Regions from separate parts of the Lysobacter sp. Hz25 genome, predicted to be linked through region 3. Evidence: predicted binding sites of a transcription regulator. Region 3 holds the regulator's gene; each other region holds the start of a gene.
The links. The regulator sigma-54, encoded in region 3, starts transcription at its own class of promoters, with help from an activator protein. The targets are predictions, from matches to a motif close to TGGCACGNGCNTTGC.
Positions count from the first base shown of each region.

Region 1: a site for sigma-54 is predicted at 2,035-2,049, ahead of glnA (type I glutamate--ammonia ligase). Genes of this name have one in related genera too.
Region 2: a site for sigma-54 is predicted at 2,216-2,230, ahead of pgaA (poly-beta-1,6 N-acetyl-D-glucosamine export porin PgaA). Genes of this name have one in related genera too.

Region 1 is NZ_CP175666.1:5,533,306-5,536,509, forward strand. Features, by position in the region: gene glnA (type I glutamate--ammonia ligase) at 547-1,956, opposite strand; gene ACKN61_RS22825 (undecaprenyl-diphosphate phosphatase) at 2,248-3,054, shown strand; gene ACKN61_RS22830 (DUF2750 domain-containing protein) at 3,105-3,204, shown strand, end outside.
Region 2 is NZ_CP175666.1:3,744,295-3,747,498, reverse strand. Features, by position in the region: gene pgaB (poly-beta-1,6-N-acetyl-D-glucosamine N-deacetylase PgaB) at 1-46, opposite strand, end outside; gene pgaA (poly-beta-1,6 N-acetyl-D-glucosamine export porin PgaA) at 49-2,013, opposite strand; gene ACKN61_RS15355 (GH92 family glycosyl hydrolase) at 2,430-3,204, shown strand, end outside.
Region 3 is NZ_CP175666.1:1,696,925-1,700,128, forward strand. Features, by position in the region: gene hprK (HPr(Ser) kinase/phosphatase) at 1-10, opposite strand, end outside; gene ACKN61_RS07010 (PTS sugar transporter subunit IIA) at 205-669, opposite strand; gene hpf (ribosome hibernation-promoting factor, HPF/YfiA family) at 712-1,041, opposite strand; gene ACKN61_RS07020 (RNA polymerase factor sigma-54) at 1,274-2,683, opposite strand; gene lptB (LPS export ABC transporter ATP-binding protein) at 2,766-3,204, opposite strand, start outside.

The DNA of each region.
Region 1 (3,204 bases), 2.1 Mb from region 3:
ACTCTGCGGTCCGCGCCTGCGTCGAATGGCTGTCCTCCTGTCGGTGCGGTCGTCCTGGCACCGCGCGGGTCGATCGGTCGCGGCTCGATGGCTGCGTACTCGTCGCGTCGGCTGCGTTGCGTCGGTCGATCGTTTCTGGGTTTCGGGGGTTTTGCGTTTCTGCTGCGTTTTCGGTTTTCGGTTTTCGGTTTTCGGTTTTCGGTCCGGGACTTTGCGCTGCGTGTCCTGGGTTTGTTCGGGCAAGCCGCTCCCGCGACGTCGGCGGCGGGCCGATATCGGGTGGCGTGGGCGAGTGGCGTCGCCCGGGCGGGTTCGTCTTCCCTGAAAGCGACACGGCCCGGAGCGTTAGCCCCGGGCCGTGTGCTGGTTACCGCATGTCGCGCATCGCGTCCGCGCGCCGCCGCGTGGCATCCCGCCGCGCCGCATCGAAGCGGCGCGGGCGATCGGGACGGCAGGCGGATGGCGGCAAGGCGTAGGCGCTCATGTGATCAGACCGCGTAGTACATCTGGTATCCGAAGACCCGATATACATCTGCGGCAATCTCCTTAGACGGCGTAGTACATCTGGTATTCAAGCGGGTGGGTCGCGGCGCGGAACTTGGTCACTTCCTGCATCTTCAGCGAGATGTAGCTGTCGATGAAGTCGTCGGTGAACACACCGCCGGCCTTGAGGAAGTCGCGGTCCTTGTCGAGCGCTTCGAGCGCCTGGTCGAGCGAGTGGCATACGGTCGGGATGCCCTTCTCCTCTTCCGGCGGCAGGTCGTAGAGGTCCTTGTCGCTCGGCGCGCCCGGGTCGATCTGGTTCTTGATGCCGTCCAGGCCGGCCATCATCAGTGCGGCGAAGGTCAGGTAGCCGGACTGGATCGGGTCGGGGAAGCGCATCTCGATGCGGCGCGCCTTCGGGTTGGCCACGTAGGGAATGCGGCAGCTGGCCGAACGGTTGCGGGCCGAATAGGCCAGCATCACCGGCGCCTCAAAGCCCGGCACCAGGCGCTTGTAGCTGTTGGTGCCCGAGTTGGTGAAGGCGTTGATCGCGCGCGCGTGCTTGAACACGCCGCCGATGTACCACAGCGCCATCTGCGACAGGCCGCCGTAGCCGTCGCCGCTGAACAGGTTGACGCCGCCCTTGGCGAAGGACTGGTGCACGTGCATGCCGCTGCCGTTGTCGCCGACGATCGGCTTGGGCATGAAGGTCGCGGTCTTGCCGTTGCGGTGGGCGACGTTCTTGATGATGTACTTCATCGTCAACAGCTCGTCGGCCTTGGCGACCAGCGAGTTGAACTTGGTGCCGATCTCGCACTGGCCGGCGTTGGCGACTTCGTGGTGGTGCACTTCGACTTCGATGCCGACCTGCTCGAGGGTCTTGCACATCTCGGCGCGGATGTCGTGCAGCGAGTCGAGCGGCGCGACCGGGAAATAGCCGCCCTTCACGCCCGGACGGTAACCGCTGTTGCCGCCTTCGTATTCCTTGCCCGAGTTCCAGGCGGCTTCTTCCGAATCGATGTGGAAGAAGGTGTGGCCCATCTCATTGGCGTAACGGACCGAGTCGAAGATGAAGAACTCGGGTTCCGGACCGAAGAAGGCCTGGTCGGCGACGCCGCTGGACTTCAGGTAGGCCTCGGCGCGCTTGGCGACGCCGCGCGGGTCGCGCGAGTAGGCCTGCATGGTCGCCGGATCGAGGATGTCGCAGGTCAGCACGACGGTCGGATCGGCGGTGAACGGGTCCAGGAACGCGGTCGAGGGATCCGGCAGCAGGATCATGTCCGACTCGTTGATGCCCTTCCAGCCGCTGATCGACGAACCGTCGAACATCTTGCCGTCTTCGAACAGCGAGGGCTCGACGATGGACTTGGGGAAGGTCACGTGGTGCTGCACGCCACGCATGTCGGTGAAACGCAGGTCGACGAATTCGACCTTGTGATCCTTGATGAGCTTTTCGACCTGTTCGAGAGACATGTTCGTTCCGGAGAATGGGGAGTCGGGTGAAAGAGTCGTGCAACACGAGGGCATTGGAGCCGCCTGCCCATTAGGGAAGCAAGCGTCATGCCAACTTTTAGCCACCGGTAAGCGCATGAAATCAAAGCGAATCCCCGATCTATCGCCGACGGAGCGCACCACATGAGCGCAACGAAGCAGGCAGTTGCACCAAATTAGTGCAGCGCGCTTTCCGTTATTCTGGCGCGCCGCCGCGAACCCCCGATCGCGCCGCCGGCGTCCCGACTCCCCGACCCAAGACCCCCGCCCCTAATGACCGACCTGCTCGCCGCCCTGCTTCTCGGCATCATCGAAGGCATCACCGAATTCCTGCCGATCTCCAGCACCGGCCATCTGCTGATCGCGCAACACTGGCTCGGGCATCGCTCCGACCTGTTCAACATCTCGATCCAGGCCGGCGCGATCCTGGCCGTGGTGGTCATCTACTGGCGCCGGCTGTGGACGTTGGCAACCGGCTTCGGCCAGCGCGACAACCGCGACTATCTGTTCAAGCTCGCCCTCGCCTTCGGCGTGACCGCGGTGCTCGGCATCGCGGTCAAGAAGGCCGGCTTCTCCCTGCCCGACCAGGTGCTGCCGATCGCCTGGGCGCTGGTGCTGGGCGGTGTGTGGATGATCGCGGCCGAGCATTTCGCCGCCAAGCGCGCCGCCGCGCTCGGCGAACGCAGCGAAATCACCTGGACCGTCGCGACCCTGGTCGGCATCGCCCAGGTCGTCGCCGGCGTGTTCCCGGGCACCTCGCGCTCGGGCGCGACCATCTTCATCGCCCTGCTCGCCGGCACCACCAGCCGCGCCGCGGCGACCGAGTTCACTTTCCTGATCGGCATCCCGACCATGTTCGCGGCCAGCGGCTACGAGCTGCTCGGCGTGCTCGGCACGCCCGCCGCGGCCAACGAAGACTGGAACGCGCTCGCGGTGGCCTTCGTCGCCTCGGCGGTGACCGCCTTCATCGCGGTGAAGTGGCTGTTGCGCTATATCCAGACCCACCGTTTCACCGCGTTCGCGATCTACCGCTTCGTGTTCGGCGCAGCGCTGTTGCTGTTGATGCCCTCAGGCAGTTGAATGACATCGCCCCAGCTGATCGCAACGCCCCACCGGCAGGAGCCGCCGCCATGAACGAAGCAGATCGCGCCGCCGAACAAGAGTTGCTCGACTACGCGCAGTTGTCCGGACCCGAGCGCTACGCCGCCTTCGTCGCGGCCATCGCAGGCA
Region 2 (3,204 bases), 2.0 Mb from region 3:
TCAACCCGCGCAGGGGGGCAGCAAGCGGCGCAGCGAAATACAGCATGTTCATTCCTCACCCCAGCGGAAGCTCAGATCGAAGGCGACGCGGTCTTCGCGCACGCCGTCGTAGACCGGACGCGACCAGTTGAGGCCGTAGTTGAGAGTGCGGCCGGTGCCGAACCGCCATTCGTGTTCGTAACGCAGTTGCGGCACCCAGGCGCTGCCATAGCCCTGCTGCCAGTACGGCCCGGCGGTGGCGGTAAGGCGCTGCAGGAAGTGGCGGGTGTAACGGCGCCAGGTCATGTGATCCAGGCGCACGCCGAGATTCAGCGAAGCGTCGCGGCTGGGGTTGAAATAGGGCACGTCGGCGTCGCGGCGACTGGCGCGGCTGGCCGACAGATCGGCCAAGCCCGCGACCTGGAGATGCGGGCTGGTGTACAGGCGCTGATCCAGGTTCAGCGCGACGGCGCTGCGGCGGTTGTCGTCGCTGTAGCGCAGTTGCTGCGCGCTCGCGCCGAGCGAGGTGCGCTCGCTCGGCGTCCAGCGCAGGCCCAGGCTCAAGGCATCGGCATCGATGCCGGCGCCGCGCGCCTGCAACGAAGCGTCCGGGGTTTGCCGATACCACGATGCATTGGCGCGCCAGGCATCGTTGAGGCGCCAACCGGCGTCGAGGTAATAACCGGTGCGGTCGCCGCGATCGAGCCAGCGGTCGTTGGCGCGGTCGACGCCGAAGCCCAGGCTCAGGCGGTCGTAGGCATACAGCGCGCCGATGCCGGCGCGGCGGTCGTGGACGCGGTCGCCGGGGTAATCGGCCCAGGCATCCTGCGCGTGCGCGGTGAGGCGCCAGCGGTCATTGATCAGCGGGCTGCGCACCTCGAGGCGGTGGACGGCATCGCGGGTGCCGAGCGGCGAGGCGGTGGCGCCGCCGCCGCGCGCATCGCTGCGGCCGCTGGCGGTGCTGAACAACCATTGCCAGCCCAGGCGGCTGTCCCAGGACTCGCTCATCTGCCGCACTTGCACGTCGCGCGGGCGGTTGGCGATCAATTCGTCGTGGATCGGCCGCGCCAGGTCGACGCGGGCGTGGTCGAGGTAGGCGCCGACCTGGCCGACGCGCGCGCCGACGCCGGTGGGCTCCAGCGTGCTCGCCATCTGGAAGCGTTGCAGCGCGCGATCGGTCCAGCCGCGTTTTTGATAAGCGACGCCGAGATTGGTCTGCACGCCGGGGTTGTCCGGCCCGATCGCCGCCATCGCTTCGAGTCGCTGCTGCGCGCCGACGGTGTCCTCGCCGTACAGGCGGATCATGGTCTGGGTGCTGTCGGCGTCGTAGTGGCGCCAGTTTTCGACGCTCTGCTTGGCGCCGTTCACGCGCACCCAGGCCGGTTCGGCGGCCTTGATCTTGTCGAGCTGGGCCAGGGCGTCGTCGAAACGCTCGCCTTCCGAATAGGCGTAGGCCAACTGCAGCTGCGAGTCGTGGTCCTCGGGCCATTCGCGCACGACGCGCTCGAGCACGGTCGCGGCTTCCTCGGGGCGTTTGTCGGCCAGCAGGGACGCGCCGACCTTGGACAAGGCATACATCGGTATCTCGACGCCCTCGGCCTGCAAGGCGCGGTAGCGTTCGACCACCTCGGCATGGCGTTCCAGATGATTGAGCAGCATCAACTCGTCGAAACGCGTGCGCAGGTCGGCCTGGCGTTGCTCCGGCGTCTGGGTGGCGCGGTACTGCTCGAAGGCGTCGCGCGCGCTGCGCATTTCATCGAGGCGGGTGGCTTCGTCTTCGGGGTAGAGGCTGCCCCAGACCGCAAGGCGAGCGAGGCGGCCGGAGTCCAGGCGCTTGCGTTCGGCGGCATCGAACAGGTCGGGGCGGGCTTGGTACAAGGACCAGGCGCGATGGGCGCTGCCCAGGTCGGCCAGGGTCAGCACTTGCAGGCGATACAGGCGGTCGTCGCCGGGCGTCGCCGCTTGCGCACTTTCGATGCGGGCCAGCGCGGCCAGCCATTGCCGGTCGGCGCGCAGGCGCTCGATCTCCGGCATCGGATTCGTTGCGGTCGTTTGACGCTCCGCAGCAAAAACTGACGTCAGGGGGCAGATTGCGCTCGCGGTCGCCAAAGCGATGGAGAGAGCAAGGCGGTGCGGGGTCGGCATGAGCGACAGGGGTCCGTAAGGCGGGGAGGTGCAGATGTGATTTATTCCAAGACAAAAATGTGATGCAAATCACATTTGCAGGAAGGGTGCTGCAAAAGGTGTGCCAAGGGGGGCCATCCGCTGCTTGAACGGTGCTGGAAGTGCTTGTCTGGATTGGCTTTTTTATTCCCGCGACGCGGCTGCGGATGCTGCGGCGCGGTTTGACAAGCCCGATTTAGATCGATTTAAATCGAGAAAGCAGGGGCCTGTGCCGGTCGGCACAGTGCGAATCGGAGGCAGTCGCCGTCCGGGCAATGGGAGCGGGAATGTCGGCAACGTGGAGAGCGCGCCGCGATGGCGCACGGGCAGCGGCGAAGCACACCTTGGCGCTGGCCTTGGCCGGGGCGCTGATGCCCACGGCGATGGCCGGGCCCGCGCGTAGCTTCTGGACCTCGTTCGAGGCCGGTGAGCCGGCCGCGGCCGAACCCACGGCCGGACCCGCGGCCACCGGGGCGAGCGCAGGGCCGGTGCCGCGCCTGAGCGCCGACGGCGGCCCGCCCGAGGCCGCCGCCCTGACCGCCAAGCCCGGCATGGGCTTCAGTGGTGTGCGCTCGCTGCGTTACCAGGGCATCGCCAGCGGCGCCGCGCAAAGCGTGCAGGCCTTCGAGGTCGACATCGCCGTCGCCAAGGACACGCAGCTTTCCTATCGCCTGTTCCCGCTGTCGAGCGCGCACATCGCCGGCCAGCCGGCGCCGTCGAAATTGGATGCGCTGCGCAACGGTTCGACCTATGTCGCCATCGACCTGGTGTTCGACGACGGCAGCCGTCTGTCGCAGCGCAAGCCGCTCGATCTGTACGGCAATGCCTTGACCGCGCGCGAGCAGGGCATGGCGCGGCTGCTCTATCCCGATCAATGGAACGCGGTCAGCAGCCGCATCGGCGAGGTCGCGGCCGGTCGCCGCGTGCGTCAGATCCTGCTGGTCCACGACGGCGACACCGCGTTGCCGTATCAGGGCTATCTGGACGACCTGCGCATCGCCCCGGCGCCCGCGCTCGCCAAGGGCAAGCGCGCGGCGCTGCGCCCCAGCGACTACGTCGACA
Region 3 (3,204 bases):
TCTTGCTCATGGGCGGAAGTTTACGAGCAAAGCGATGGCAGTGTCCGCATCGGTGCGGACCCGGTCGCGTCCGCGGCGCGGTGTGAAGCAGATGGGGCGGGCGAGCCGATAGGCCGGCTCAGCGGCTCGGGGAACGAGCGGGGCTGGGATCGGTACGTCTCAGATCCGTACGCCTCGAATCGCCACAGCTCAGAACGGCACGGCTCAGGCCGCGCTGCGGCGAACGTGATCGAGCAGGCGATAGCTCAGCTCGGCGACGTTCGGCGCAGTGCGCAATCGCTCGAGAAAGCCGCTGTCGGCGAAGCGTTCGGCCAGTTCCGCCAGCAACTGCAGATGTTGTTGGACGTGGTGCTCGGGAATGGCCATGGCCAGGACCAGGTCGACCGGGCGCCCGTCGATGGCGCCGAAATCGATCGGCTGGGCCAATCTGAGAAAGGCGCCGCGGCTGTTTTCGAACAAGGGCGTGCGCGCGTGCGGAATGGCGACGCCGTGGCCGATGGCGGTGCTGGCGAGGCGTTCGCGTTCGCCCAGGCTTGCGCGCAGGGCGAACGCAGTGGAGGCATTGCCGTCGCAGAGCATGCGTGCGGCGACATCGAGCACGGTATTGCGATCGCCGGGTTCGACCACGATCGCGACCCGTTCCGCACTCAGTAATTCATAAAGCGGCATGACAGCGTGTCTGGATCGATGACCGGGTCCCGGGGGCCGGGTTCAGCCTACGAATTCGCCATTGCGTGCGAGGCTTTCGCCACGGTGATGGTCGACTTGCTTGCTCTTGTGCTTCATCAGCAGGCGGTCGAGCTTGTCGGCGAGCAGATCGATGGCGGCGTACATGTCGATGGCGGCGGCGTCGCAGTGCAGGGTACGGCCGGCGATGAGAACGGTGGCCTCGGCGCGATGGTCGGGCTTGTCGAGACTGAGCTGGGTACGCACGTCGAAGGGTTGGTCGAAATGGCGTTGCAGACGGGCCAGCTTGGTTTCCACATAGTCACGCAGGGCTGCAGTGACTTCCAGTTGCTGGCCGTGGGTTTCGATACGCATCGGAGACCTCCTTCACGTCGCGGGAGAATGCAGACTGGGCTCCGGACCGTCGGTCGTCGACGGCTCCGGGGCCTGATTGACGCCCTGGCCGGGGCCAGGGATTCCAGCATCTCACGCTCAGTTCCAGGTGCAAGTGGCAAGACCGCAACAATGGTCGTAGGCCATTGTTAAGTCACTGATTTGATGGGGAATAGAGGCCGAAATCCGGCGATTTTGCGGAATTTGGCGGGCTTCAGCCCATGCGCACGCGTTCCTGCGACGAGGGGATGCTCATCGCCTCGCGGTACTTGGCCACGGTGCGGCGTGCGACCGGCACGCCGGTGGCCTTGAGGGTTTCGGCCAGGCGCGCGTCGGACAAGGGTTTGCGCGGGTTCTCGGCCTCGATCAGGCGCCGGATCATGGCCTGGATCGCGGTGCTGGAGGCCTCGCCGCCGGAGCCGGTGTCGATGCCGGAGGCGAAGAAAGCTCGCAGCGGCATGGTCCCGCGCGGGGTGCGCGCGTACTTGCGGGCGATCGCGCGCGAGACCGTGGATTCGTGCAGGCCGACTTCGGTGGCGACCTCGCGCAGGGTCAGCGGGCGCAGCGCGCTGTCGCCGAACTCGAGGAAACCGGCCTGTTGCTTGAGCAGGCAGCGCGCGACCTTGAGCAAGGTGTCGCCGCGCGCTTCCAGGCTCTTGAGCAGCCAGCGCGCTTCCTGCAGATGGCCGCGCAGATAGCTGGCGTCGGAGGCGTTGGCGTGGCGGATCATGCTTTCGTAGCCGCGATGGATCGAGATGCGCGGACGCATCGCTTCCGACAGGGCCACGCGCCACAGGCCGTTCTGGCGCCAGATCACCACGTCGGGGGTGACATAGGTGTCGGTGGAGATCGCGCCCATCTGCGCGCCGGGGCGCGGATCGAGCGAGCGCAGCAACTGCACCGCGGTCTCGACCTCGGCGATGTCGCGCTTGAGTTCGCTGGCCAGGCCGGCCGCGCCGATCCGCGGCAGACGTTCCAGCGGCTCGCCGGCGATCACCAGGGCCAGGGCCTTGCCCGGGGTGTCGTCGGACAAGGTGTTGAGCTGCAGGCTCAGGCACTCGCTGAGCGAGCGCGCGCCGGAGCCGACCGGGTCGAAGCGCTGCACCTGGTGCAGCACGGTCGCGACTTCTTCTTCGCTGGCGCCCATCGCCAGCGACTCGACGATCGCGGCCAGGCTTTCGCGCAGGTAGCCGTCGTCGTCGATCGCCTCGATCAGGGCCACGCCGATGCTGCGGTCGCGCTGCGACAGCGGGCTGAGGTGCAGTTGCCACAGCAGATGGTCGTGCAGGGTCTCGGCCTCGGCGACCTGTTCGGCCGCGGGCGAGTCTTCATCGCCGTGGTCGGAGGGGCCGACCCGTTCGTACCAGGTCTCGCCGTCGTCCATGGTCCATTCGGGCTCGGCGGTCGGCGCTTCGGCGCCTTCCTCGGTGCTCGGCGGCGGACGCGGTTCGTCTTCGTTGACCGCGGACGGGTCGGTCCAGTCGAGCAGCGGATTGCTCTCGATCGCGGTAGCCAGTTCGGCTTCCAGTTCGACAGCCGACAACTGCAGCAGGCGAATCGCCTGCCGCAATTGCGGCGTCATCACCAACTGTTGTCCGAGCGAGGCTTGGAGGCGGGGCTTCATCATCGATTGCTAACGCGACCTGAGATGGCTGTCGGCCCGGGCCGCGCGTCGTGGGCGCCGTCCGCGCCCGGCAACCGCTAGGTTACAGACGGAACTGCTCACCCAGATAGACACGGCGGACATCGGGATTGGCCAGCAGCGCGTCCGGAGCCCCCTGCGCGAGCACGCCACCGTCGTTCAGGATATACGCCCGGTCGCAAATGCCCAAGGTTTCACGGACGTTATGGTCAGTGATCAACACTCCGATGCCGCGATTCTTGAGATGGCGCACGATTCGCTGGATCTCGCCGACCGAAATGGGGTCGACGCCGGCGAAGGGTTCGTCCAGCAGCATCAGACGCGGGCGGGCGGCCAGGGCGCGGGCGATCTCGACCCGGCGGCGCTCGCCGCCGGACAGGCTGGCGCCGAGCTGCTCGGCGACGTGGGTCACCTGCAGTTCGTCCATCAGGCTGGCCAACTCGCGCTCGATGCCGGCGCGGTCGAGGTCGTCGCGCAGTTCCAGCACCAGGCGCAGGTTGTCG